DNA from 4 places in the Wenzhouxiangella sp. XN24 genome. Region 4 is predicted to be linked to each of the others. Evidence: predicted binding sites of a transcription regulator. Region 4 holds the regulator's gene; each other region holds the start of a gene.

Region 1 (7,097 bases), on a different contig from region 4:
TTCCAAAGGAACCCTGTCCTCGAGAGAGGCCATGGACGGGCGCCGGGACCGATCAGGCCTGCGCGAGGGACCTGGACCCTCCCGCGGCGCGGGTGTCGCCATGGCTGTCGTACAACGGGACCGCGACGTGATCGCCCCGCAACAGGGCGAGCGCCTTCTCGGTCGCGCCGCGGCTGGCGGCCACGACGCCGCCGTTGATCTGGTTCAGTTGGCGGCAACGCGCGAATGTCGCCTCGAGGCGTTCCCGCAATGCAGGCGCAGCGCCAGGCAATTCCACGAGCGACGCCGCGATCTGCTGCAACTCGAGCAACAGGGCCCGCTTGCGTTCGGCGACGGCCAAGAGGACCTCGGGATCGCGATCGAGCAGCGCCTGCTGTTCATCCAGCAGGGTGGACTCGAGGGCATCGAACACGTCGGCGCAGCGTCGCAGCGAAGGTGAGCCCTGCTGGCGCTCGCCGCCGATCTCCGTACCGTCGCTCATGTCATTCTCCGTTATGTGGTCAGCCTGCCTTCTCGAAGCGGATCAGTGCATCGGCGATCGCGACCGGGTCCGGCTGGTACTGGCCGGAATCGATGGCGGAGCGCAGCTGCGCGACCCTCGCTTCGTCAACTTCCGAGCCCTTGGCGGCCTCGGCGGACAGGTTGGCGAATTTTTGCGCAGTTTCCGTCAGTGTGACTTTTTCGCCCGTGCCTTCCCGGCCGGCGGCCTCCGGCTGGCTCGCCGGTTTTCCGGCGCCTCCGCCATTGAGCACCCCGCCGCTCCGGCGCGGTTCCATCGGGTTTAAACCCTTGATGTCATTAGTCATCGGTACGGCCTCGAACTCGCATAAAATGCCTCCACGAGCATGGTATCGGCATTTTCCGAGATAACTTTAGCCGTCATGTCGATCACCGGACGCGGCCCAGGCCCGCCAGTCCCATGATCACGAGTCCTTCTCCGCCCACGGTGCCCTCCACGACCCGCCGGGTGGCCAGGTTGCGCACCCGCACCCGCTCGCCGAGCGCGCCGCTGGCCAGGGCCTCGCCCTCGACCTGCACGGCGATGGTGCCGCCGGCAGCCTGCAGGACCACGCGCTCGCCGCGCTGCACCAGTTCCGGCGCCGCCGCGATGCCGGGCAGCATCACCATGCCCGCCGACGCCGTGCGACGCAATTGCATGCCCACCAGTTCTTCGATGTCGGTCAGGTAGCCGCCGGGCAGCGTCGCCAGGTCGCGGTTCTCCAGCACCAGGTCGGCCTTGTCCAGTGTCGCGCCGCGATTTCGCGACACCGCCATGACCACCACCGGGCGGTTGACGCTCACGCGCGCGGGCACGAACAGCGACCAGGCCGGGGTGGTGCAGCGCACCCCCACCGCCACCGGCCCGAGCGGCCGCGCGCCGGGCGGCAGGTCCGTCTCGAGCGGAAGGGAACAGGCCGGCAGGCGCAGCCGGGCGTCCAGCCGGCCGACACTGACGCCGACGGTAACGGCGTCGTCGCCGCGCCAGTGGGCATCGGCTTCGGCATGCAGTCGTTGCGAGGCGGCCGCCGCGATCGAGTCCAGCGACTGGATCGCCGTCGCCGCGACGGCGCTCGCGGGCAGCACGGCCGCCATGGCGAGCACATATATAAGGAGGCTTCGGCAAATGTTCATCATGGCCTGCGTCGGTTTTCTGTCGCAACAAGACGTTGACCAGTGATCATGCAAGGTCCATACCAAGCGATTCCCGGCGCCATCCGTCGGCCCGGGCGAACCTCAAGAAATCGCCGGCCGCGCCGACACAATGAAGGCCCATCCATCTGTGAGGTCCCATGCCACGGTCGCTGTCCCAGGTTTCGCCGGAGACCCAGTCGCCGCCGCTGGAGCTGTTGCTGTTCCGCCTCGCGGACGAGCAGCTCTACGGCATCAACGTCTATAAGGTGACCGAGGTCGTGCATTGCCCGCCGTTGCGGCGCATGCCGGGCTCACATGAGGTCGTCGCCGGCATCGCGTCGCTGCGGGGCCACGCGGTGCCGGTGATCGACCTCGGCCATGCCATTGGCCAGGCGCCGGTCGAGCCGACCCCGGAGCGCTACGTGATCCTCACGGAATTCAGCCGCGCGCAGCAGGGCATGCTGGTCAGCGGCGTGGAGCGGATCATTTCGACGCGCTGGGACGCCGTCCGCGCCCCGCCGGGCAAGGGCGGGCCGGGTTTCGTCACCGCGATGACCAGCCTCGACGGCGAGATGGTCGAGATCCTGGACGTGGAGCGCGTCCTCGCCATGCTGTCGCGCGCCGAGGCGGAGATGCCGATCAGGACGGTCGAGAGCGCCCGCGACCGCCTGCCGGAGAACCTGCCGCCGGTGCTCGTGGTGGACGATTCCGCCGTGGCGCGCGGCCAGGTGCAGCGCGCCATGCGCTCCATCGGCGTGGACTGCGTGCTGAAGAACAATGGTCGCGAGGCCCTCGAGCAGCTGCGCACCTGGGCCGAGCTCGGCCCCCTCGAGGATCGCGTCAGCATCCTGATCTCCGACATCGAGATGCCCGAGATGGACGGCTACGGGCTCGTCTCCAGCGTGCGCCAGGACGGGCGCATGGCCAAGCTGAAGATCCTGCTGCATTCCTCGCTCAGCGGCCGCTCGAACGAGGATCGCGCGCGCAATTCCGGCGCCGATCGCTTCCTCGCCAAGTTCCGTCCCGAGGAGCTCGCCGCCGCCGTGATCGAGCACCTCGCACTCCCGGCCTAGCCTTCGCCGGGCGGCAAGCCCTTGCCGCCCCGGCGGCAAGCGCTGGTCACCGTCGCCGCCCCGCGCCGCCGCATTCCCGTCAAAAAACCGTCGCCACGCCGCTCCTGCGGCCCGCTCGCCCCGACTCGGCCTAGAAAAAACAACGCGTTCCGGGGGTTTCCGGGGCTTTGGCACGTCGTTTGCATCAGTTCCGCCGAGCCCGTCCGTCAACGGGCAGACCGGAGGACAGCGAGCATGAGTTCAATTACGGATCGCGCCCTAGGCATCCACACGCAGGCCCTCGAGGTCGCCTCGCGGCGCCTGGAGTTGCTGGCGTCGAACATCGCCAACGCCGACACGCCCGGCTACAAGGCGCGCGACCTCGATTTCCGTGCCCTGCTGAACCAGGCCAGCAACGACCAGGCCGCCGCGCGGATCACGACGACCCGGGCGGGGCACATCGCGACGACGCCCGCCGCCGGCGGACTCGGCGGTGATGCGCTGTACCGCGTGCCGAACCACGCCTCGCTGGACGGCAACACCGTGGACACCCAGCAGGAACACGCCGTGTTCGCCGAGAACGCCGTGCGCTACCAGGCCTCGCTCGATTTCATCAACAGCCGGCTCAGCGGGCTGCGTAAAGCGCTCAAGGGGGAGTAATCCATGAACCTCAGCAAGATCTTCGACATCTCCGGTTCGGCGTTGAGCGCCCAGACCACGCGGCTCAACACCATCGCCAGCAACCTGGCGAATGCCGATACCGCGAGCACCACCCCGGAAGCGGCCTACCGCGCCCGGCACCCGGTGTTCGCCACGGTGCTGCAGGAGGCGACCGGCGCGGGCCAGTCCACCGGCCAGCCCGCCGCCAGCGTCCGGATCGCGGGCATCGTCGAGAGCCAGGCGCCGGCCATTGCGCGCCACGAACCGGGCCACCCGCTGGCCGACGAGAACGGCTACATCTACCTCCCGGCGGTGAACACCGTCGAGCAGATGGCCGACATGATTTCCGCGTCGCGCAGCTACTCCAGCAGCGTCGACGTTTTGACCACCACCAAAGAACTGATGCTGCGCACCCTGCAGCTCGGACGGGGCTGAACGACATGGCAGGCATAGACGCAACAACTCTCGAACAGGCCGGGCTGGCGCGCGCGCCGAAGGCCGACGCCAAGTCGAACGAGGAGCTCGGCCAGGAGCAGTTCCTGGAGCTGATGGTCGCGCAGCTGCGCAACCAGGATCCCTTCAAGCCGCTGGAAAGCGGGGAATTCCTCGGCCAGCTGGCCCAGTTCGGCACGGTGTCCGGCATCTCCGACCTGCAGGCCTCTTTCGAGAGCCTGTCGGGCTCCATGCAGGGCAACCAGGCGCTGCAGGCGGCCGGCCTCGTGGGCCGTTCCGTCTACGTTCCCGCCCAGGAAGCCTGGCTGCAGCCGGGCGGGGCGGTGAGCGGTGCGGTGCAGAACCCCGCCGGGCTCGGCGAGGTGACGGTGGGCGTCTACGACTTCGCCGGCCGCCTCGTGGCGACGGTGCCGGCCGAAGGGACGGGCGAGCGCGCCGCGTTCCGCTGGGACGGCACCAACGACGCGGGCGAGCAGGCGCCGCCGGGCTTCTACGAGATCCGCGCGGTCGGCCGCTCAGGCGGCGAACCGGTCGCCCTCGAGGCGCTGGTCAGCGGCCAGGTCGAAAGCGTGAGCATCGATCGTTTTTCGGGTGCCCTGTCACTGACCGTGACCGGGCTTGGCGTCGTGGACCTCCAGAAGGTCCGCCAGATCGGCTGAACGGCCGCACATAGGTAGCGGGCCGTCACCGACGGCCGCCAACAGGAGTACAGGACTATGCCTTTCAGAACCGCCTTGAGCGGCTTGAACGCCGCCTCCGCCGACCTTCGGGTCACGGGCAACAACATCGCCAACGCCAGCACCACCGGCTTCAAGCAGTCGCGCGCGGAATTCGCCGACGTGTTCGCCGCGTCCTCCAGCGGCATCTCCAGCACGGCCATCGGTACCGGCGTGCGCCTGTCCGGCGTCACGCAGCAATTCGGCCAGGGCAACATCGACTTCACCGGCAACAACCTCGACCTCGCCCTCAACGGCCAGGGCTTCTTCGTCCTCACCGACGGCGGCAGCCAGGTGTTCAGCCGCGCCGGGGCCTTCCAGGTCGATCGCGACGGCTTCGTGGTCAATCCCTCCGGCCAGCGCCTGCAGGCCTATCCGCCGGCCAATGCCGAGGGCACGAGCTTCAGCACCGGCGTGCTGAACGATCTGCAGCTCGACGCCAGCGAGGCGCCGCCACGGGCCACCACCGAGGTCGATGCGACCTTCAACCTGAGCTCCAATGCTGCGGACGTCTCGGCGCTGCCCTTCGACCCCTCCGATCCGGAGACCTTCAACTACACGACCTCGCTGACGACCTACGATTCGCTCGGCCAGTCGCATACGGCGACCCTGTACTTCCGCAACACCGGGCCGCTGTCCTGGGAATCCCACCTGGCGGTCGATGGCGCGGCCGTCGGCGGCGCGGAGCCGCTCACTTTCAATGCCGACGGCACCGTCGCCACCCCGGCGGGCGCCGTCAGCTTCGGCACGCACGACCCGGGCAACGGTGCGGACCTGCTCGACATGGAGTTCGATTTCACGACCGCCACGCAGTTCGGCGCGGTGAGCAACGTCAGCGCGCTGCGCCAGGACGGCTTCACCACGGGGCGCCTGTCGAGCATCGAGATCAGCGACACGGGCGTGATCCAGGCGCGCTTCACGAACGGCCAGTCCACCGCGCTCGGCCAGGTCGCGCTCGCCAACTTCCCGAACCCGCAGGGCCTGCAGCAATTCGGCAACAACGCCTGGGGCGCGTCCTTCGGCGCCGGCGAAGTCGTGCTCGGTTCGGCGGGCAGCGGCAACTTCGGCGCGATCCAGTCGGGCGGCCTCGAGGGTTCCAACGTGGACCTCGCGGCGCAGCTCGTCGGCCTGATCACCGCGCAGCGCAACTTCCAGGCGAACGCGCAGGTGATCAGCACGGCCGACACCGTCACCCAGACCATCATCAACCTCCGCTAGGCGAAGTAAATGGACCGGATGATCTTTTTGGCCATGACCGGGGCGCGCGAGACGATGCTCGCGCAGGCGGGGGTGAGCCACAACCTCGCCAACGCCAACACCATCGGCTTCAAGGCGAGCCTGCAGCAGGCGCAGACCCTGGACGTCGAGGGGCCGGGCCATCCGGCCCGCGCCTACTCCATGGGCCTCGACCGGCTCGCGGACCTGACGCCCGGGTCATTGCAGACCACCGGGCGCGAGCTCGACATCGCCATCGAGGGCGAGGGCTGGATCGCGGTGCAGGCGCCCGACGGCGGCGAAGGCTACACCCGGGCCGGCGACCTGCGGGTGGATCCGCTCGGCCGCCTGACCAACGGCGCCGGGCATCCGGTGATGGGCGAGGGCGGGCCGATCGCGCTGCCGCCCTTCGAGAAACTCGAGATCGGCGGCGACGGCACCGTGACCATCCAGCCGCTCGGCCAGCCGGCCAATGCGCTGGCCACCATCGAGCGCATCCGCCTCGTGAACCCCGACCCGGCCACGCTGCGCCGCGGCGAAGACGGCCTGGTCCGTCCGGAGCCGGGCACGGTCGCGCCGCCGGACGCCGCGGTGCGCCTGCGCACCGGCGTGCTCGAGGGCAGCAACGTCAATACCGTCGGGGCGCTGGTGGACATGATCCAGCTGTCCCGCCAGTTCGAGCTCCAAGTGAAGATGATGACCGCCGCCGAAGAAGCCGATCGCGCCTCGTCGCAATTGTTGCGGATGAGCTGACGCGCCGGATGAACAGGAGAAAGAGGCTATGAACCAGGCCCTGTGGATTGCCAAGACCGGACTCGACGCGCAGCAGACGCGCATGTCCGTCATTTCGAACAACCTCGCGAACGTCAACACGACGGGCTTCAAGAAAGGCCGCGCCGTGTTCGAGGACCTCATCTACCAGAACGTTCGCCAGGCGGGCGCGCAGTCCTCGCAGGACACGCAGCTGCCCTCCGGGCTGATGCTCGGCACGGGCGTGCGCACGGTGGCCACGGAGAAGATGTTCACCCAGGGCAACCTGGTGCAGACCGGCAACTCGCTGGACGTGGCCATCGACGGCCGCGGCTTCCTGCAGGTGCTGATGCCCGACGGCACGCAGGCCTACTCGCGCGACGGCTCGATGAAGATCGACAGCGAGGGCCGCTTCGTCACCGCCAGCGGCTACGAGCTGCAGCCGGGCATCGTGCTGCCGCAGAACACCCAGAGCGTCAGCATCAGCCGCGACGGCATCGTCACCGCCGCAGTGCCGGGCAGCGTTGCCCCCGTGCAGGTCGGCACGATCCAGCTGGCCGATTTCATCAACCCGGCGGGCCTGCAGCCGACCGGCGAGAACCTGTTCATCGAGACGGCC
Region 2 (7,097 bases), on a different contig from region 4:
AATCTTATCGCCATAGAAAACTACCGTGGCATCGTTTCATATGTGTGCAACCCGCCTGCATCTATACTAACTATGCGGGGCGAAGGCGAATCAGTCCGCCTGTGACGGGAATCACGTTGTGTCGAGGGGAAATCCTTTTAAATTCCAGCAGTCGGGAGACACCGAGCAAGTCGAGCCCCGCGACTCGTCGAAGGAATATCCAGTTCTGAAGCCCGTGAATACCAAAACCGAATCCTTGCCTGGTTCTCCTAACACCCCCAAGCATCGCCGCTGGCGCGTCTCCAAGACGTCCGTGGAGATCTTCGGGCAGAACATCGACCTGTGGGCCCTGATCATCGGCACCGTGGACTTCCTGCTGTTGTGCGTGGCGGTCCACCTTGCGGGCGTCGTCCTGCACGCCGGTGACATCGAGCAACTGCGGGCCGCTGTGGGCGCCCCGTGGACCGAATCACTGGTGTTCGCGGGGGTGGTGCTGTCCGCGCTCGTCGCCATGGGCCTCTACAACCGCCGGCTCGATGCTCGCACGGCCTCCGTGATCGCCCGCATGGTCGTAGGGCTCGTGATCGGCGCGCTGGCCATGGCCATCCTGATGTTTTTCATGGGATCTTTGACCCTGAACCGGAGCACGCTGGCGCTCTCGATCTGCATCGCCCTGCCGCTACTCGCCACTTCGCGGCTGGTGTTCGTGCAGGTGGTCGGCCGGGAGCGCTTCGCGCGCCGGGTGCTCGTGTATGGCGCGGGTGCGAAGGCGGCGGAGGTCCAGAACGTGCGCGTGCGGCAGGATCTGCGCAATTTCCAGGTGGTCGGCTATGTTCCCACCGAGGGCTCCACGGCCAAGGTGCCGCCCGAGGCGCGGGTCCAGACGGGCGATTCCCTGCGCGACTTCGTGCTGGAACATGACGTGGACGAGGTGGTGGTCGCTATGGAAGATCGCCGGCGCGGCCTGCCGGTGCACCAGCTGCTGGATTGCCGGCTGGCTGGCGTGCCGGTGACCGACGTACTGGATTTCATGGAGCGCGAGAGCGGCAAGGTCGAGCTGTCCATGCTCTACCCGAGCTGGTTGATTTACTCCGAGGGTATCAACAGCCGCGGCGTGGCGCGCTTGCTGACGCGGACCCTCGATCTCATTGCCGCGGGGATACTACTGGTGCTGACCGCCCCGTTGATGCTGCTCACCGCGCTGGCGATCTGGGTCTCATCCGGCTTCCGCGGCAACGTGTTTTATGCCCAGACCCGCGTCGGCCTGGAGGGTGAGCCCTTCACGCTCTTCAAGTTCCGCAGCATGCGCGAGGACGCGGAGAAGGACGGCGCCAAGTGGGCGCAGCAGAACGACCCGCGCGTGACCTCGGTCGGCCGGTTCATCCGCGCGACCCGCATCGACGAGCTGCCGCAGCTGTTCAACGTGCTGGCGGGGCGGATGAGCTTCGTGGGTCCCCGGCCCGAGCGGCCGGAATTCGTCGAGCAGCTCGCTGAAAAGATTCCCTATTACCGCGAGCGCCATTGCGTGAAGCCGGGCATCACCGGGTGGGCGCAGCTCTGCTACCCCTATGGCGCGTCCGAGCACGACGCCCTGGAAAAGCTGCAGTACGACCTGTACTACGTGAAGAACAAGTCGATCCTGTTCGACCTGGTGATCCTGTTGCAGACCGCCGAGGTGGTGCTGTGGCGGAAGGGATCGCGCTAGCCCAGGGGTCGCGCTAGCCCTGGCCCGGATGTCCTCGGCGCGCGTGTCGAGGATTCTTACACGTTGGGCGGCTTCGCATCTTGCAAGGTGCGCGGCGGCGAATCTTGCACGTTGGCCGGCTTCGCAAATCAGCCGATCGTCTTGCTGACTTCCTGTGACGGGGCGCTTTCCAGCCCGTCCTTCGTCACGGCCTTGACCGCGAAGAACCAGGTGCCGGGTCCGAGACCCTCGATCATGTAGCGCGTGACGCCGGGATTATCGAGCTCGATGACGATGTCGTAGTTGCGGGATTGCTGGCCGTAGAGCACCTCGTAGCCGGCGAGTTCACCGATCGGTGAACCGTCCGCGCGCTCGGTGGGGGCGCTCCAGCTCAAAGTTGCATTGCCCGTTACCGCACCCCGGGCCACCACGTTGACAGAAAACGCCGACAGGCTCGCCGTGGCCTGGCCATCGCTGACGGTGAGCGCGATGCCGTTCCAGCTGCGCACGTCACCCTCGCCGGGGGTGCCGTGTACCCGGCCGGTGCTCGCGTCGAGTGAAAGCCAGCCCGGCAGGTTGCTCGCCGACACGGTGAGCTGGTCACCATCCGGATCCGCGATGCTGGGCTGGAAGGTCCATGGCTCGCCGACCGTGACCGAGGTGGGCGGGCTGCCGGAGATCGTCGGCGGCGCATTGGTATCCGGGGGCGGGCTTGGCGGAGGCGGCGGGGTCGGCGAAGGAGATGGCTGTCCGGCGCCCGGGGGAGGCTGGTTGCCGCCCGGCGCACCAGCAATGTCGTTGTCGCCAAAACATCCCGCCAGCACCAGGCAGGCGATGATCGGCACGAATCGCGAACCGCTCGTTTGCCGTTGTTCCATATGACCTCGGTCGGGTGGAAGGAGGCGCCACCCGGCGCAGGTAGGGCTGAAAGATGCGCTTTTCTAGCATCAGTAATTAAGTCAAACAACAAGGGTTTGGCGAAATTTTTATTAACAAACATAAAGTTGCGCGGATAACGTCGGATTTCGAAGCCCGATTCACCTTATAAATCGGCAGCTTGTGGCGAATCTTTAACCAATTGTCGAGGTGCTGTTGTGGCGTTTTTCTAGATTTGGCATGAACCGTCGTGGGCAAATCCGTGCTGCTATGCGGAAATCAGCTTCCTTGGGGGTGTGTTTTCGCGTGTCCGAGGACGTTTTGGTGGTTGGGGCGTGCGCAGATTTGCGCGGGCGCTGGGTTGGGACAGCGCGGATGAGGATGAGAGGGTGCGACTCGGCCCGGGCGTCGTGGGCGTCGGCTAAGTCCGAAAAAGAAAGGGCCCCGAAAGGGGCCCTTGCAAGGTCGACTCCAAGGAGTCGTAGACGTGTCTGTGTCTAGCCGCGGCGGCGCATCATCCCGGCGCCCAGCAGGCCGAGACCGAGGAGGGCGAGGGTGCCGGGCTCGGGCACGCGACCGACGGTAACGTCGTCGACGCCGAAGCCGTCGTTCCCGTTGTTGGTGACAATCCGGATGCTCTCGATGTCCAACTCAGAGAAGAAGGACACGTAGAACACGCCCTTGTTGCCAAGCTTGCCTTTGAAGATGTCATCGATCGACAAGGTAAACGTGCCGTCAGTGGTTTCGAAATCGAAGCTCCCGCCAGCATCGTTGGGGTCTGTGATGAAGAAACCCACGGCATTGTTGCCCGCCGCCACATTGAACAGGAATTTCTGGGCGTCGAAGCTGTCGAGCCACTTGTTACCCGGGTCCGTGGTATTAAAGCGGCCGGAGAACGGGTTCGTGCCGGGGTCTCCGTTCAGAATGGCGAGGCCCTCATCGCAGTCGTAGCCCATGGACACGTTGTCGCACGCCCCGCCCGTGCCCGGCACTTCGCTTACGAATTCGCCGACAGACGTCATGATCGACAGGTATTGGGTGTTATCGTCAACGTCGGCGACGTCTTCGAAATCCTCGGTGGTGTAACCCGCCTGGAGGGTGCTCAGGAAGGCCAGTTCGGCATTCTTGGCAGCAGTCAGGTCGTTGGCGCTGATCTGGTAGGTAATTGGGCCGGCATGGGCAACACCGGCAACAGCCAGGGCTGCGACGGCGGAGAGAGCGAAAAGGGATGACTTGCGAATCATGGATGTTACCTTGGGTCACGAACGAATTACTTAGTTGCGTTTCATGATGCACAAGGCGTGCCAACTCGAAAATAACGAATAAAAACATCATTTTATGAATTTACCCATCGCGCCCCGCAGCCGGGTCTGTAAAGTCCGCCGACGTGAGCCACGTCACACTTTTCCCCGGCCAAAAAAATGCGCGGGCCACTCGCGCAGCCCGCGCATGGGAACCGGTCCCAGGGGACCGTTGCACTGCTCCCGAGACCGTTACTGGATCGTCTTGCTCACGACGGCTGACTTGGTGCTTTCGAGACCATCGGCGCATATGGCGGTGACCGCGAAATACCACGTGCCCTGACCGAGGTCCTGGATCTGGTGGCTGGTCGTGCCGCCGGGCAGTGTGATGACCTGGTCCAGCTGCGAGCCGTTGAGGCTGTAGTAGATCTTGTAACTGGCGACCGTGCCCATCGCCGAGCCGTCCACGCGCTCGGTCGGCGGGGCCCAGCTCAGTGTGGCCGAGCCGGTGACCGGCGGCGGCGCAAGCACCGTCAGGGTGAATGCCGGGAGGCTGACGGTGTACTCGCCGTCGGTCACGGAGATCGTGATCGGTCCGGTGGTACCGACATCGCCGACGCCGGGGGTGCCCTGCAGGTGTCCGTTCGAGGCGTTCAGGCTCATCCACCTGGGCTTACCGGTGACCGAGAAGGTCAGCGGATCGCCCTCGGGGTCAGACGCGTTTGGCGTGAAGTTCCACCCGTCGTTGACCTGCAGCTCGGTGGTCGCAGGCGTGCCGGAGATCTGGGGAGCCTGGTTGACAGGGACCGGATCCGGGATCGGCTCGGGGTCGGGCTCAGGCTCAGGAGTCGGCTCGGGGTCGGGCTCAGGGGTCGGCTCGGGGTCGGGCTCAGGGGTCGGCTCGGGGTCGGGCTCAGGGGTCGGTTCCGGGGTCGGTTCCGGGGTCGGTTCCGGGGTCGGTTCCGGGGTCGGTTCCGGGGTCGGTTCTTGAGGTGCCGCCACGCGGGCCTGGGCGTTGATCGCGTCCACCTGCGCCTCGGGCGCATATGCGGTGTCGAGCGTCGCCTGGCGCAGGGCCGTCTGCAGGTCGGCGGGGAGCTGCGCGGCGAGGTCGACAGGACTCGTGCCGGGTGCGGCCGCGTCCATGACCGAAATGGCCGCCGCGATGGCCGGATCGTTGTTGATCTGTTGTGCAGCGCGCAGCAGGCGGCTGGCCTGGACGAACGCCGTCGCGGGGATCGGCAGGGTGCTGACCGAGGCGTCCGGGTCGGCGTTGGGGCGGACCTGGCGCACGGCCTGGTCCATCGCGTCGGTCGCATTCACGTCGTACACGCGCAATTCGTTGCTCATGGTCTCGAGCAGGACGGCTGCGCTGGCGACGTTGGCGACCGCGGCGATCCGGGAGCGGCTTTCGAGGCCGCCCATGCCGTCGATCCAGCCGTCGATCAGGTCGGACGCGAGGGCCTGCATGATGGCGTCCCCGTCCATGGTGCTGCCGGTAGCGGTCATGGCATCGCGGGTGCGACGGATCATTTCGCCGAGCGTTTCGCTGGAGCGGACGATCATGTGGATGTTTTCGTCGGTGATCGGGGTCTCGACGGGATCGGCGATCACCGCCGTGTCGAGACCGAAGCCGTAGCGCGTGACGACGGCGTGGCTGGCGGCAGTGACGGTCTCGTTGCTGACGCCGCCGTTCATGCGGGCGGCTTCGAAGATCAGCGTCGAGAAGGGGTTCAGGTTCTTGACGGTGCGGTTCGACGGGCTATGCAGGACGGCGACCAGTTCGAAATCGGGAGCGAGTCCGGTGACGAGGTCGGTGCCCTGGTCGGCGCGAATCGTGAGTGCGTAATGCTTGCCCTGGGTCTTGATCCTGACGTCGTAGTCGGCGGTGCTGCCGCTGGTGCTTTCGCTGAGCAGGAGGCCGGTGTTGGCGAGGACGCGGACGCGGGCGCCGATGATGGGGCCGTCGCCGACGCTGCCGGTGATGTGGGTTTCGACCTCGGGATCGATTGGCGGGGTCGTGCTGGGGGGCGGCGTCGTGCTGCTTGGCGGCGGCGGCGTCACGGCCGCCGCGGTGTCATCGCTCTCGCTGCCGCAGCCGCTCAGCGTCGTCAGCAGGAATGCAACCGTCAGTGCGGTGAAACGCGACTTTAGAAGTGTGTTCCAGGTAGCCATGGCGAAACCTCGCTTCGCATCATGGCCACGGAAAAGTTGAACTCACGGGTAGCAGTGCATTGCAGTGCGCGGACAGGACCGCGCCGGATCGGACGCGCCGGAGAGGGAAAGAGGCTCGCTAACCTGGAGCGGCGTTGCAGCCTGAGATATGAAGAATGTCTTTCCATGTTTTCTGGCGGCCCCGCTATCGTAGAACCCTGCGTTGGGTTCCTTAGACCGGTGGCTTTGCGTCCTCACCTTTCAGTGAGTTTGCCTTTTTCAGTGGCCTCGACTTTCGTAAGTCTTTACGTATCGCCCGTTTCCGGGATGTACCGACAGGGGAAACCGCCGAGAGGCTTGGCCGTTCGGGGGTCTTTGGTACAGGAGGTTGCCGTTTGGCTGGAGGGCGCCCTGGGAGGGGGAGTAGCGCGATCCGGTTCTTTGGCAACCCCGCTGTCGTAGGACCTTGTCCCTTAGACCGGTGGCTTTGCGTCCCCGCCTTTCGACGAGTTTGCCCTTGTCAGTGGGGGTAGTTCTACGCCCGGTCGGGGTGGGGTGCAATAGGTATTTGGCGCGGGTTTGGGGGGAGAGATGGGAAGTGTGACGGGGGTCACACTCTGGTTGGCTGGTTGGGGTCGGACCGTAGTAAGTGTATGAAATAAATAGAGAAAGGGCAAAATACGCCCTTTTTAGAAGGCTTAGAATGGATTTCTCTTGGGTAAAAACGGCTTCTAAGGCCGGTCAACTCGCTTAAAGCCTGAATCGCACTCCGGGGGGGCATTGCGGTGAAATGCCTTGGTATAGCCGACGCGAGCGACGCCATCATTCTTGCAAAGGTGTGGCTCGAAAAAGAAAAGCCCCCTGCAACTTCGTTGCAGGGGGCTTTTGCGTCGGTCTACGGATCGACGGAAACCCGTCCTTCCGAATCAGTTCAGGCAGCAGCGCGTCTACGCGCGAAGCCAACGCCGATCAGGCCAAGTCCCAACAGAGCCAGTGTGCCAGGCTCCGGTACAGCAGTTGCCACCTCGAAGGCGACGCCGTTGGCGCTTGAGAGTTCAACTTTATCAAACTTGCCGACGAAACTGACGTAGGCATCGAAACCGAAATTGTTCGCGGTGCCCCCACCAATAGAACTCAGCGTCGTGCCAGTGATGGCCAGGACG
Region 3 (7,097 bases), on a different contig from region 4:
TCGCAGCGCTGGGCCAGCACGCGGTCATGGGTCACCAGCACCAGGGTGGTGCCGCGCTCGGCATTCAGGCCGAACAACAGGTCGGCGATCCGCCCCCCCGTGCGTGAATCGAGGTTCCCGGTCGGCTCATCGGCGAACAGCACGGCCGGGGCGCCGACGAAGGCCCGGGCGATGGCGACGCGCTGCCGCTCGCCGCCCGACAGCTGGCGCGGATAGTGGCCGATCCGGGGTCCGAGGCCCACTTCTTCCAGTGCGGCGCGCGCCGCGGCACGCGGATCCGGCCGCCCGGCCAGCTCCAGCGGCAGCATGACGTTCTCGAGAGCCGTCAGGGCGGGGACGAGATGAAAGGACTGGAAGACAAACCCGACCTGGTCGGCGCGGACCGCGGCGCGCCCGTCCTCGTCGAGCGCGGTCAGCTCGCGGCCGTTGACCCAGACCTGGCCGCTGGTCGGCAGGTCTAGGCCCGCCAGCAGCGACAGCAGGGTGGATTTGCCGGCCCCGGAAGGGCCGAGAATCGCCACGGACTCGCCCGCGGAAATCTCGAGATCCGCCTGGTCCAGGATGGTAAGCTCGCCCTCCGGACTGCTAACCTTCTTCGTCAACCCTGCGGACTTGAGAACCGGCTGTGCTCCGGTCGCCTGTTGCATGTACAGAATCCTTTTACTCTCGATCTTGCTGTTCACGGGCACCGCCGTCGCTGCGCCGCCCGTGGTGCTTATTGTGGGGGACAGCCTCAGTGCGGGCTATGGCCTCACCATGACAGAAAACTGGCCCCGGCTGCTGCAGGAGCGTCTCGCCGCCGACGGCTACCCCCACCGCGTCGTCAACGCGAGCATCAGCGGCGACACCACCAGCGGCGGCCTGGCGCGCCTGCCCCGCGCCCTGGAGCGCAATTCACCGTCCATCGTGGTGATCGCCCTGGGCGGAAACGACGGGCTCCGCGCCCTGCCCATAGCGGAGATTCGACGCAACCTGGCCAGGATGATTCAACTTTCTTCAGATGCGGGCGCCGACGTGGTCCTGGCGGGCATCCATATCCCGCCGAATTACGGCCCGGCCTACACGAGCGACTTCCACGAGGTGTTCCACGAACTCGCGCAAGAGTACGACACCGGCCTGATCCCGTTCATCCTCGAGGGCGTCGCGCTGCAGCCGGGCCTGATGCAGGCGGACGGGATTCACCCGACGGCCCAGGCGCAGCCGGTGATCGTCGAGAACGTCTGGCCCGCGCTTGAACCGCTGCTAAACGGTAAGATCACTACGACACATAACAAATGACGCTGGAGTCGGTGGGGAAACGATGGAAAAGATCTGGCTGAAAGAATATCCCGAGGGCGTGCCCGCGGAGATCGACGTGAACGAGTTCCCGTCGCTCCGCGAGTTCCTCGAGCAGTCCTTCGAGAAGTACCGGAGCCTGCCGGCCTTCACCAACATGGGCCACTCGATCACCTTCGGTGAACTGGACCAGTGCTCGCGCTACCTCGGCGCCTGGCTGCAGAAGAATGCCGGGCTGTCCAAGGGCGACCGCGTCGCGGTGATGATGCCCAACGTCATCCAGTACGCCGTGGCGGTGGCCGCGATCCTGCGCGCCGGGCTCACGGTCACCAACGTCAACCCGCTGTACACGCCGCGCGAACTCGAGCACCAGCTCAAGGACTCCGGCGCCAAGGCGATCATCATCGTCGAGAACTTCGCCGGCACGCTGGCCAAGGTGCGCAACAACACGGCCATCAAGACGGTGGTCGTGACCGCCATCGGCGACATGCTGCCGGCGCCGAAACGCCAGCTGGTGAATTTCGTCATCCGCCGCGTGAAGAAGATGGTCCCGGAGTGGAACATCCCGGACGCCGTGTCCTTCCACAAGGCTTTGAAAGAGGGCAAGTGGCAGACCATGGACCGGCCGTCCCTTGGCCACGAGGACGTGGCGTTCCTGCAGTACACCGGCGGCACGACCGGCGTCGCGAAAGGCGCGGTGCTCATCCATCGCAACATCATCGCCAACGTCCTGCAGGCGCGCGCCTGGCTGAGCGCCACGGTGACCGAAGGCCAGTCGGTGGTCATCACGCCGCTGCCGCTGTATCACATCTTCTCGCTGACGGCGAACTTCTTCACCTTCACCTTCATGGGCGGCAACAACATCCTGATCACGAATCCGCGCGACATGCCCGGCTTCATCAAGGAACTGAAGAAGCAGAAGTTCACCTTCATCACCGGCGTCAACACGCTGTTCAACGGCCTGCTGAACACGCCGGGCTTCGACGAGGTGGATTTCAGCCAGCTGAAAGCCACCCTCGGCGGCGGCATGGCCGTGCAACGCGCCGTCGCGGAACGCTGGAAGCAAGCGACCGGCAAGCCGCTGATCGAGGCCTACGGCCTCACCGAGACCTCGCCGGCGGCGTGCATCAACCCGATGACCAACACCGACTTCAACGGCTCGATCGGCCTGCCCATCTCGTCCACCGAGGTGAGCATCCGGGACGAGGAAGGCAACGACCTTGGCATCGGCGCCGTGGGAGAAATCTGCATCCGCGGCCCGCAGGTCATGGCCGGCTACTGGAACCGTCCCGACGAGACGGCCAAGGTCATGCTCGAGGGCGGCTGGTTCCGCTCGGGGGACATGGGGCGGATGGACGACAAGGGTTACGTGTTCATCGAGGACCGCAAGAAGGACATGATCCTGGTGTCCGGTTTCAACGTGTACCCCAACGAGGTCGAGGGCGTGGCCGTGATGCACCCCGCGGTGCTCGAGGCGGCAGCCGTCGGGATTCCGGACGAGAAGTCCGGCGAGATCGTGAAGCTGTTCATCGTCCGCAAGCCCGGCGAGAGCGTCACCGACAAGGAACTCATCGCCTTCTGCCGGGAAAGCCTGACCGGCTACAAGGTCCCGCGGCTGGTGGAGTTCCGCGACGAACTGCCGAAGACCAATGTCGGCAAGATCCTGCGCCGCGAGTTGCGCGACGGCACGGCCTGAATGAGCAAGGGCCCCGCGGGCTGAGCTCGCGGGGCCCTTGAATCGAAGCTGCTGCGTGGAGCCTCAGCCGCGGCGACGGCTACGCATCGCGCCGGCGCCCAGCAGGCCGAGCGACAGGAGCGCCAGGGTGCCGGGTTCGGGGACCGTGCCCACGACGCGGAAATCACCGATGACCAGCTCAGCGAGATCTCCGAAGCCGGGATCGAATCCGAGCGCCGTGAGACGGAAGCCAAATACGTCGCCGGCGAGAATATCGAAGGTGCCGGACCCGAACTCATTGACCAAACCTAGTGCGCCCTGATCGAAGACCTGAGTGATGCCGAATATATTCGTCGCCACACCATTCAGCACGAATTCGAGAACCCCGGCGATATAAAAGGGATCTGCCAAAATCACATCCCACGAAAAACTTACACTGCCGTTGATGTTGGAGTTAACCAGGAGTTCGATGCTGCAGGTGTCCTCGCAAGTGAGTCCGAGTTCATCATCGGGTTCCCCCTTGATTCCTATTGTGTCGATCTCGGCGATACCGATTGTCGTCGGCGACCAATTCTCGAACCCATAGGCACCGGTAAAGCCCTCGATAGTGATCGGTCCGGCATGTGCTCCTGCCGAAATGGCGAGGAGCACTGCTCCCGCTACGGCTTTCAGAAAATTCCCAAGTCGCATGTGATTTCTCCTGTCCTTCCCTTGTTCTTGAATCGGCTTGTTATGCAGCGCGTCGAAGCGACTGCTTAAGAAAGAAGACTCAAGCAGCATCCATGCCAGACGAGAAATTGTGTGTGTTATCGAACATTTACTTTCTGCGCGGAGAGCGACGGGCCGGCGGAATGTAAACTACGCCGACATCGCTGAGGCCGCTCGCGGGTATCGCCCGCGGCGCAACCATTGCGACCTTCGGTGACCCGGGACCATCATGTGAGTCAACTGACGCCTACGCGAGGATCGCAACACCATGAAAGCCATCAACGCCTCCCTGCACAGGGGCCGGCTCCTGGCCGGCGTCCTCTGCCTGGCCATCGGTCCGACGGGCTGCGGAGCCGTGACCGAATCGCCCGACAACGATACCGATCCCCGCCTGGTGGGACGGGAGATGTCCCGCCCGCTGCCTGAGCGCGTGTTGTCCACGGCACCGGCGGGGGAGCAGGCGCTGCCGCCGGAGTCGCTGCTCGCGCAGGTGCTCGCGGACGCCGCCAAGCGCACTGGGTTGGCGCAGGCGTCGCTCGAGGTGGCCGATTCGCGCCGCGTGACGTGGAACGACGGTTCGCTGGGCTGCCCGCAGCCCGGCATGAATTACACGCAGGCGCTGGTGCCCGGCTGGCACGTGCTCATCGCAGCGGGCGAGGCGACGCTGGACTACCGTCTCGCGGAGCAGGGCTATTTCCTGCACTGCGCCCTCGGCCGTCCCGGGCCGCACGGCGGGAATAAAAAAGGCCCCTCCGAAGAGGGGCCTCCAAAGTCCTGACAGCCGTGGCTGGCAGCATGTAGCACTCGGCCGTTAGCGACGACCCCGAGGTCGCGGCGCGGGGGCGGCCGCCGCCGGTGGCGGCGCCTCCTGGAACAGGATCGCCTCGGTCTCCGCCGTAGCACCGCCGTGGGCACCGGCCCCCCGGTCACCGTTGGTGATCAGCAGCAGGCCGAGCTCGCCCGGGTTGTTTCCGGCAGCGCCGAAGTCGAGCACGGTCATCTGGCCGCTCTGGCCGGGAGACAGGTCGGTCAGGTCAGGCGTGAAGAAACGCTCGCCCAGGGGCGCGAACACCGTCGGTGCCGCGTTGAACGAGCCACCGAAAGACACGTCGTCCACGTACGCCAGCGCGTTCATGGGCGCGAACAGCGCCTGGTTGCCGATCTGCGTATTGCACACCAGCAGCACCTGGTTCGCAGAATTGTGCGCGTGCTCGGTAAAGAAGAAGACGTTGCCAAGGCCGGTGCTCACGTCCACCGCGAATGTCACGGTGCGCCAATCTCCGGGGAATCCCAGGAAATTGCGCGCGATGTTGAACACATCGTACTCCGGCACGCCGTCGCCGTCGGTGTCGAGCAGCACACCGACCAGTCCGGGGTACAGCGAATAGGCCGTACGCTCCCAGAGATTGAAGGCCAGGCCCATGATGTAATCCACGGCCCCGTCACCCGGACCGCAGAACCCGTCCCGGACCAGGAAGGTTTGCACACCGAAGCCGCGGATCGACGGGTTCGGGAAGGATTCTCCCGGCCCGCCGGTCGGCTGCTGCGGGAGGCTGAGCAACAGCGAGTACGCGTCGTTCTGCGCCGTGCCCACGCCGGTGTTTGTCAGCGTGATCACGTCGCCGCCATCGGCGATCGTCGTCTTCGAGGGCTCGACGCGCGCCGCCTGGCGGGGCAACACGTGCCACGGCATGGTGATGGCCGTCGCCTTGCGGTTCTGCTTCAGCGGCTTGAATACGAGGTAACCGTCGTACTCGTTGCGCGTCAGGTTGGCGCCGCTGTAGCTCCCCCCGGAGTTGAGGAAGTTGCCCTCGAGATTGGCGCCGTTGATCGTCATGTCCACGCGAATGATCCGGTCCTTGCCGGCAGGAATCGTGAGCCGGCGCGGCAGCACACGGATATCGACGGCGCCGGAGGCCTCGGCCTCGGCAGAACGGAAGGTGTTCTCGACTGCGTAGAAAACGTTCTTGTTGCTGTAGTTCCTGACCCGCACGAAGCGCCGGATCCGGATCTGCTCGTCAGCAACCTCGACCGCGCCGAAGCCCAGGCCACCGCTCAGGGACTGGATGTCCCAGGCCGCGGTGGTCGAGGCGAGTGCCGCATCGACGCGGACTTCGCCTGCACCCACGCGGCTGACGGGCACCGGGGTTCCCGCCAGGTCGCCGACCACATCGGTCTCGGCGGTGTTCATCAGCACGGCCTTCAGCTCGGCCAGGCTGCGCCCGGGGAAGGCCTGCATGAGGATCGCGGCCGAGCCGGCCACCATCGGCGCCGCGCCGGAGGTGCCGCCGAAGGTGCGGGTGCCGTCGCCCGTGCCGGAATTGGCCGACACGGATGCGCCCGGCGCGCCGATCTCGGGCTTGAGGCCGCTGTCGCGGAAACGCGGGCCGCGCGACGAGCTGTCCACGATGCGCGCGGCGAAGGGGCTGACGGAATCGAAGCGCACGACAGCCTCACCGCTGCGCAGGATGTTCGCCGTGCCCTGGCTGATCATGAAGCCCGGAATGAAGGGCTCGCCACCGCCGAAACCGCCGTTGAACGGATCATCGGCCGTCACCAGGCCGATGATGCCGAGCTTGGCGCCGGCTGCAGCCAGGTTCGAAATCTTGACGCTGAAACCGCAGTCGCCGCGATCGACGAGGACGATCTGGCCTTCCAGGGAACCCGCATCAAGAGGCTCGCAACCAAGATTGGAGGGCCCGAGGTAAGTGACCAGACCCTCGATGACGCCATCCAGCGGCGCCGACCAGGACTGGAACACCGCCGGGTAGTCGCCCGCAGCGGCGGCCGGCTCGACGACGGTCATCCGGTCGACAACAGACGCCACCTGGGTCTGCGCCACGGAAATCGCGGTGCTGGCCGCAGCGGGCGTGCCGGTGATGAAGGGGTTGTCGCCACCATTGCCGGCAGACGCGACCGTCAATACACCGATGGCGCTCAGGTTCTCCACGGCCTGGGCCAGCGAGTTGTCGAAGTCCTGGCCGAAATTCGCGCCCAGCGACATGTTGATGATGTCGACGCGATCGGAGATGTCGCCGTCACGATTCGGATCGGCGGAAAACTCCATGCCCAGCAGCAACGCCACGCCATTGCAGGCCGAGGAGTACGCTGCGCAGGTCTTTACCGCGTAAAGATCGGCACCCGGCGCGACGCCGTTGACGCCGGCGATGATGTCGGCCACGTTGGTGCCGTGGCTGCCCACGCCGGGCGCGCCGATCGGATCCGGATCCTCGGTACGTGGCGGGCTGCCGGCGCCGCCGACCCAGAGCTCACCCACGAAATCGAAGCCCCCGACGACCTTGGGGGTGGGGAAGAATTCACCGGGCACGGTGTTGGCGCTGTCGAAGCGATCAGCGCCGTAAGCCTCGGCATAGGCGTCGAGCGTGCCGGGTCCGCCGAACGCGGCGTGCATGTAATCGATGCCGCTGTCGAGGACCGC
Region 4 (7,097 bases):
TCAGGCCCGACAAGGCGGACAGGATGACCGCGCCCGCGACCGGGTCGATGCCCGCCCCGGCACCCGCCATGGCGGCGGCCACCATGATCGCCGCGATCGACGTCGGGCCGATGGAAAGGTCGCGGCTGGTGCCGAGCAGGGCGTAGAGCACCGCCGGCAGAATCGATGCGTACAGGCCGACGACCGGCGGCAGACCCGCGATCATCGCGTAGGCCAGGCCCTGGGGCACGAGCAACACGGTCGTGATGGCGCCGGCAAAAATATCCGCCGCCAGGTCCTTCCGGGTGGTCAGGCGCACCCAGTGGACGATGGGAAAAAATTTCAGGATTCCGGAGGGCACGGGCGGCAGCCTGGCAAGTGCAGGCATGCACGATAGTTAAACGCGCGGCGGGGGGTCAAGCGCGATGCCGCGGAAAGGCGTCCCGGGGTGCGCCACACCGAGTCCGTGCCGGGCCGCGGCGGGGTTGAATCAGCCCCCGCCGCTGAGCGCGACGATGTCGCTCAGGACTTCCTCCGAGTGCTTGTTCACATCGACCTTCTCGTAGTGGCGCGCCACGACGCCGTCCGGCGAAATGAGAAAAGTCTGGCGGCTGGCGAGCTTGACGAGCCCGAAGTTGCGCAATACGCCGTATCGCTCGGCGGTGGCGCCGCCAGTGTCTGCAAGCAGCGTGAAGGGCAGGCCGTGCTTGGCGGCAAACGCCTCGTGTGTCTCGACGTCATCCAGGCTGATGCCGACGATTTCCGCGCCGTTGTTGCGGAAGGCGAAGATGTTGTCGCGGAACTCGCAAGCCTGCGTCGTGCAGCCGGGCGTATCGTCTTTCGGATAGAAGTACAGCACCAGCCACTTGCCGCTGTAATCCGCCAGGCGGCGGACCTCCCCTTCCTGGTCGGGCAACGCGAAATCCGGGGCCGGCGATCCCTCGGCCGGCGAACCCTGCGCCACGGGCGATACGAGCGTCGCGCAAAGCAGCAGCGCAAGGGCGAAAGACGGCAGTCGGTTCATGATCTTGTCCTGTTTCGAAGGAGCAGGTACGAGGTTTCGCGCGACGCGATGCTACGGATTCCGCGAACCCGGCGCCATCGCACTCCTGGCCAGCCGTTCCAGCCCGGTGTGCCGCACCGTCACGCCGGGAAACTCGTCCTGGAAACGTTCGGCGAGGCGTTCGGCCAGGTACACGGAGCGGTGGCGTCCGCCGGTGCAGCCGATCGCCACGGTCAGGTAACTGCGGTTCGCCGCTTCGATGTGGCCCAGCCAGGTGCCCAGGAACCGCGTGATGTCATCCAGGTAGGCCTGGACTTCGGCGCGGGCCGCGAGGAAATCGACCACGCCGGCCTCGCGCCCGGTCAGGGCGCGCAGGGCCGGTTCCCAGTAGGGATTCGGCAGGAAGCGGGCATCGAAGACGAAGTCCGCGTCCTTGGGAATGCCCTGGCGGAAGCCGAAGGACTCGAACTGCAGCGAGACCTGGTTGCGCGGTTGCTTTGCCACCCGGTCGCGCACCAGGTCGCGGAGCTCGTGGACGCTCATCGTGCTCGTGTCCAGCACGAAGTCCGCCGACTCGGCCAGCGGTGCGAGCAGGTTCTGTTCGAAGCGGATCGCTTCGGCCAGCGTCCGGTCGCCGTCGTCGTCGGGGGTGTGGGGATGCCGGCGCCGCGTATCCAGGTAGCGTTGGACGAGCACGGGCTCGGAGGCATGCAGGAACACCAGCTGGCAGTGGATCCCCCGTTCGCGCAGATCGGCCAGGAGCCTGCGGGTCACCGGCAGGTCCTCGGGGCGGGGCCGCGTATCCAGGCCGATGGCCAGCCGGTTGAACTTGGCATCGTCGCCTTCGACCAGTTCGGTGACCACCATCGAGAGGATCCGCGCCGGCACGTTGTCGAGCGTGTACCACTCGAGATCCTCGAGCATGGCCAGCGCAACGCTTTTGCCGGAACCCGACAGGCCGCTGACGATCACGAGTTCCATCGTCAGCGCCCGCTGGTCATGACGCGGCGGCCCGTCGCGCAGGGTCCGGCGCGGTCAGCAGTTCGTAGATCGCCCGGCTCGAAGTGGCGCCCCGCAGGGCGGTCGCCAGCGTGCGGTCGGCAAACGCGGTCGCCACCAGCGAGACTTCCTCGTGATGGCAGCCGGCATTGTCCGCCGGCGCAGGCACGAGCAGGCCGAAGATCAGGTCGACGGGTTCGCGGTCGGGCATGTCGAAATCCACCGGGCGCGACAGCTTCAGGAAAGCCCCGATCGGCTCTTCGAGATCGGGCAGCCGTCCATGGGGGATCGCGATGCCGTTCTCGATGGCCGTGCAACCGAGTTTTTCCCGCTTGATGAGGCTCTGGAACACATCGCCCTGGTCGATATCGGTCGCGGAGGACAGCAGTTCGCTGAGCACGTCCAGCGCGTGTTTCTTGCTGCGGGCTTCGACGTTGCAGAGCACGCGGCCGGGCAGCAGGAGGGATTGGAAGGTCATGGGGGCACCGGGGTGGAGGGGGCGTGGACTCAGGCGCTGCGCGGGCGCCCGGCCCCGTTGTGGTGATCCGTCAGCTTGTCCTTGTGGCGACGAACCTGGCGGTCGAGGCGGTCGATCATGCCGTCGATCGCGGCATACATGTCTTCTTCCACCGCGGCCGCATGCAGGGTGTCGCCCGCGACGCGCAGCGTGGCTTCGGCCTGGTGACGGAGCTTCTCGACGGTGAGGACGCAATGGACATCGATCAGGTTGTCAAAATGCCGGACGACCTTGTCCATCTTGCTATGCACGTAATCGCGCAACGGCTCGGTGATATCGACGTGGTGACCGGTCAAGTTGATCTGCATGATGGACTCCTTCGGAGTGTTGGAACCGTCCTGGACGGCGGCTCTTGTTTCAATCCTATTCTAGTGGCTGGCTTGCTACGCTGGCTAGGGAGGGTTTTTCGCCGTGGAAAGCGGTTTTCGACCTAGCGGATGGTCACGCGCCGGCGTTCGTTCGATGACGGAAATCCCATGGATTCCCGATACTTGGCGACTGTGCGGCGCGCCACTTCGATACCTTCCTGCACGAGTGCACGGGTGAGGGCGCTGTCGGACAGGGGCTTGGCGGGGTCCTCTTCGGCAATGAGCTTGCGGATCCGGGCACGGATGGCCGTGGACGAAATGCTCTCCCCGTCGCTGCCGGATACCTGGCTGGAGAAGAAGTACCTGAATTCGTAGACCCCCCGCGGCGTATGCATATATTTGCCGGTCGTGGCGCGGGACACGGTCGATTCGTGCAGCTCGAGCGCGTCGGCGATCTCGCGCAGCACCAGGGGCCGCATGCCTTCCTCGCCACGTTCGAGGAATTGTTCCTGGTGGGAGACGATGGCGCGCGCCACGCGGATGAGCGTCTCGTTGCGGATTTCCAGGCTCTTCACCAGCCAGCGGGCTTCCTGCAGCTGGGTCCGCAGCGTCGAATACTCGCCCCCCCGGCCCAGGCTGCCCGCATAGGCTGCGTTCACCCGGAGCCGGGGGGCGATGGCCGGGTTGACGTCGACCCGCCAGCCCGACTCGTCGCGCCGCACAAAAACGTCCGGGACGATGTACTCCGGCGGACGGGTGTCGGCCGCGCCGCCGGGGCGCGGGTTGAGCGAGCGCAGCAAGGCCACTGCATGTTCGAGCTGTTCCACGCTGCACCCAAGGCGCCGGCGTATGGTTGCGTAATCCTGCTCACCGAGCTCCACGAGGCATTCGGAGGCCAGGCGGCGCACCAGTTCCAGGTCCGGGGTGTCCGGTGCGAACGGCGCGAGCTGCAGCAACAGGCACTCCGAGAGGTCGCGCGCGCCGACGCCGAGCGGGTCGAAGCGTTGCACACAGGCCAGCACGCGCTCGACCTCGTCCACGTCGGTGACCAGTTCGGGCGCGAGATTGGTGCAGATGTCCTCGAGGCTTTCCGTCAGGTAACCGTCGTCGTCGATCGCATCGACCAGCATCGTGGCGATGTATTTCCGGTCGCCCTCGGGGAAGGCGACATCCAGCTGTGCGATCAGGTGGTCGCGCAGGGAGCTGCCGCTGACGTCAGCGTAATCCCGCTGGTCTTCGCCGTCGCCGCGACCCTGCCCCGAGCCGCTGTAACCCGAGCCGAAATCCGACACGTCGGCGTAGGACACATCGTCATCGAACCGTTCCGGCGTGTCCGTGCCGCTCTCGGCGGACTGCGCCGCAGGCGTTTCCCGCAATGCATCCGAGGGCGTTTTCTGCTCGCCCTTGGCCGGGGCCAGTTCCAGGCCGTCGTCCATCTCGAGCATGACATTCTTCTCGAGCGCCTCGCGGAGTTCGGCCTGCAGATCGAGCACCGGCAGCTGCAGCAGCCGGATGGCCATCTGCAGCTGGGGCGTGAGCGTCAGCTGCTGGCCGAGTTTGAGTTGTAGCGATTGCTTCATCATCGAACGGTCATCACAGGCGGAAGTGCTCGCCGAGGTAGACCTCGCGAACCTGCCGGTTGGCCAGTATCTCATCTGCAGTGCCGGACGCGATGACCTCGCCGGCGTTGAGGATGAAAGCGCGGCCGCAAATACCGAGTGTTTCCCGCACGTTATGATCCGTGATCAGCACACCGATGCCCCGGTCGCGCAGCTGCCCGATGATGCGCTGGATGTCGATGACGGAGATCGGGTCGACGCCGGCGAACGGCTCGTCCAGCAGGATGAAAGCGGGCTCGGCGGCCAGCGCGCGGGCAATCTCGACCCGGCGGCGCTCACCCCCGGAAAGGCTCAGGCCCTTGCCGTCGCGGATATGGCCGATATTGAGTTCCTCGAGCAGCTCTTCCAGTGCCTGTCGCCGACCGAGCGTGTCGAGGTCCTTGCGTGTCTGGAGCACGCCGAGCACGTTCTGTTCCACCGTCAGCCCACGAAACACCGAGGCCTCCTGGGGCAGGTAGCCGACGCCGAGGCGCGCCCGGCGATGCATCGGCAAGGCCGTGAGTTCGGTGTCGTCGAGCAGGATGCGGCCGCTGTCGCAGGGCACGAGCCCGACGATCATGTAAAACGCCGTGGTCTTCCCGGCGCCATTCGGCCCGAGCAGTCCCACCACCTCGCCGCTCGAGATGGACAGCGACAGGTCGCGCACCACCTGCCGCGAGCGATAGCGCTTGGAGATGCCCTCGGCGCGCAGCGTTCTCATGGCGCACTCGTCCCGTCGGGCGGCGGTTCGTCGGGCGGCGGTTCGTCGGGATCCCCGGACGCCTCGCCGGGAACATCGTCGCCCGGCGTTTCCTCCGCGTCGCCCGGCGGCGTGATGATGATCCGGACGCGTTCGCTGCCTTCATCGTCGGCGCTGGCGATGAGCCGGTCTTCGGCGATGCGGTAGAGCAATCGGCCACCGCTGACTTCGCGCAGGCCGTCCCGCAACGCCGCCTGCCCCGACAGCTCCAGGATGCCTTCGGAGAGGTCGTAGGTGATGCGATTGGCCGTACCCCGCACCACCCGCGGCTCAGGCTCGGGCAGCGTTCGCGTGAAGCGTGCCGGCGCGCCTTCGGCGGTGGCCGCAGCGAGACGATGATCTATGAAGCTCGCCGTGGCGCGCTCCGATTCGATTTCGCCCATCGGGCTGCTGATACGGACGTCGCCGCGGAACAGCCAGCTGCCGTCGGAAAAGTCGAGATCGCGCGATTCCGCGACGTCGGCCGAGATCACCATGTCGCCCTGCTGAATGCGCACTTGCTGGAATACCAGGCGCTCGTTGCGGCGATCGAAGTCCGACGAGGCCGCTTCGAGATTGATTTCCTCCTGCTGGGCGAGCGCGGCAGGCACGCCGAACACCGCCAGCGCGGCTGCCAGCGTTGCCGCGAGGGCGCCCGCGGGCGTCGGCGCGATGGGCCGGCGGCGGGAATCAGGGGAGGAAGCGACCATGGACCTCGGATTGTAACTGCAGCCGCTCCTCCAGCAAGTAAGCGACCATGCCGACGGCCGTGACCTGCTGCGGCCCGACCGTCAGTTCCACCGGGGCGTCGGTGCGCGCGATGTTGGCGGGGATGTCGATCCGCAGCCGCTCGGTGGTCAGCGATGTCGAGTCGTGGTCGCTGGACTCGCTGAGCACATTGACGCCGCCGAAGAGCTGCAGCTGGTCCTGGTCCGCGGACAGCACGCCTTCCGGCGCGGTCAGCAGCCACGGATTCGGGGAGTAGACGTTGTACTCCACCCGGACGTCGTTCAGCAGGGTCGGTCCGTCGAGAGAACGCTGACGGATTTCCTGCGCGATCAGGCGGTACTGCGGCAGGCCGTCAGGGCCCGCAGTCGTTATCTGCGCTTCGGTCATGTAGAAGCCGTCGCCGGCCGGAGTCTCCTCGATCTGGGCGGGCGCCTCCGTGAAGCGCTGGTTGAGCCACCATGCACCCATGGCCAGGCCGGCGAGCAGCACGAACCAGATCCGTCCGCCGCCGCGCACCTCAGCGCGCCCCGAGCAGGAATTCGCAGAACTCCCGCACGGCGCCGCGGCCGCCCGGCTGCGTCGCGACCCAGGTGCTGGCGGCGCGCACCTCGGCGTGCGCATCCGCAACGGAGCCCGGCAGCCCGACCATGCGCATGGCGCCGAGATCCGGCGTGTCATCGCCGAGATAGGCGGTATGCAGCGGCTCGATACCGAGCTCATCGAGCAGTTGCGACAGGACCGTTCCCTTGTCTTCGCGGCCCTGGATGACGCGCGTCACGCCCAGTTCCGCCATGCGCTGGTCGACTGCGGGCGAGGCGCGGCCGGAAATGATGGCGACCTCGATGCCGGCGCGCAGCAGGCCCTTGACGCCGACACCGTCGCGCACGCTGAAGGCCTTGTACTCGACGCCGTCGCTGCCGATCCAGATCCGCCCGTCCGTGAATACGCCGTCGACATCGAACACCACGAGGCGGATCCCGGCGGCGATTGCGTGCGGTGCGGCCATCACATCACGCCTGCCTGGAGCAGGTCATGCACGTTGAAGGCGCCGACCAGCCGGTCGTCGTCATCCACCACCAGCAGGGCGGTGATCGCGTAGGTCTCCATCAGGCGGACCGCCTCGGCCGCCAGCATGTCGCCGTGCACCGTCTTCACGTTGCGGGTCATCACGGCCTCGATGGGCGTGGTCGTCAGTTCCCGCCGGGTGTCCAGCGTGCGGCGCAGG

The links. The regulator sigma-54, encoded in region 4, starts transcription at its own class of promoters, with help from an activator protein. The targets are predictions, from matches to a motif close to TGGCANGNTNCNTGCTT.
Region 1: a site for sigma-54 is predicted at 1,681-1,697, ahead of flgA (flagellar basal body P-ring formation chaperone FlgA). Genes of this name have one in related genera too.
Region 2: a site for sigma-54 is predicted at 3,830-3,846, ahead of G6032_RS10840 (PEP-CTERM sorting domain-containing protein). Genes of this name have one in related genera too.
Region 3: a site for sigma-54 is predicted at 3,722-3,738, ahead of G6032_RS13815 (PEP-CTERM sorting domain-containing protein). Genes of this name have one in related genera too.

What each region holds. Positions count from the first base shown of each region.
Region 1 covers NZ_JAAMFG010000032.1:5,513-12,609, forward strand. The annotation lists gene G6032_RS07515 (flagellar brake protein) at 1-6, opposite strand, end outside; gene G6032_RS07520 (flagellar protein FlgN) at 53-481, opposite strand; gene flgM (flagellar biosynthesis anti-sigma factor FlgM) at 501-806, opposite strand; gene flgA (flagellar basal body P-ring formation chaperone FlgA) at 889-1,632, opposite strand; gene G6032_RS07535 (chemotaxis protein) at 1,791-2,705, shown strand; gene flgB (flagellar basal body rod protein FlgB) at 2,940-3,344, shown strand; gene flgC (flagellar basal body rod protein FlgC) at 3,348-3,779, shown strand; gene G6032_RS07550 (flagellar hook assembly protein FlgD) at 3,785-4,456, shown strand; gene flgE (flagellar hook protein FlgE) at 4,514-5,731, shown strand; gene G6032_RS07560 (flagellar basal body rod protein FlgF) at 5,741-6,481, shown strand; gene flgG (flagellar basal-body rod protein FlgG) at 6,510-7,097, shown strand, end outside.
Region 2 covers NZ_JAAMFG010000034.1:666,645-673,741, reverse strand. The annotation lists gene G6032_RS10850 (TIGR03013 family XrtA/PEP-CTERM system glycosyltransferase) at 215-1,684, shown strand; gene G6032_RS10845 (putative Ig domain-containing protein) at 1,813-2,541, opposite strand; gene G6032_RS10840 (PEP-CTERM sorting domain-containing protein) at 3,037-3,783, opposite strand; gene G6032_RS10835 (putative Ig domain-containing protein) at 4,033-5,955, opposite strand; cyclic di-GMP riboswitch class I at 6,127-6,219, opposite strand; cyclic di-GMP riboswitch class I at 6,375-6,460, opposite strand; gene G6032_RS15495 (PEP-CTERM sorting domain-containing protein) at 6,866-7,097, opposite strand, start outside.
Region 3 covers NZ_JAAMFG010000036.1:376,691-383,787, forward strand. The annotation lists gene G6032_RS13800 (ATP-binding cassette domain-containing protein) at 1-647, opposite strand, end outside; gene G6032_RS13805 (arylesterase) at 646-1,278, shown strand; gene G6032_RS13810 (long-chain-fatty-acid--CoA ligase) at 1,301-2,971, shown strand; gene G6032_RS13815 (PEP-CTERM sorting domain-containing protein) at 3,035-3,640, opposite strand; gene G6032_RS13820 (hypothetical protein) at 3,927-4,436, shown strand; gene G6032_RS13825 (S8 family serine peptidase) at 4,470-7,097, opposite strand, start outside.
Region 4 covers NZ_JAAMFG010000021.1:200,585-207,681, forward strand. The annotation lists gene sulP (sulfate permease) at 1-340, opposite strand, end outside; gene G6032_RS02295 (peroxiredoxin) at 470-1,003, opposite strand; gene rapZ (RNase adapter RapZ) at 1,055-1,963, opposite strand; gene G6032_RS02305 (PTS sugar transporter subunit IIA) at 1,980-2,459, opposite strand; gene raiA (ribosome-associated translation inhibitor RaiA) at 2,489-2,806, opposite strand; gene G6032_RS02315 (RNA polymerase factor sigma-54) at 2,929-4,389, opposite strand; gene lptB (LPS export ABC transporter ATP-binding protein) at 4,400-5,125, opposite strand; gene G6032_RS02325 (LptA/OstA family protein) at 5,122-5,853, opposite strand; gene lptC (LPS export ABC transporter periplasmic protein LptC) at 5,834-6,388, opposite strand; gene G6032_RS02335 (HAD-IIIA family hydrolase) at 6,390-6,878, opposite strand; gene G6032_RS02340 (KpsF/GutQ family sugar-phosphate isomerase) at 6,878-7,097, opposite strand, start outside.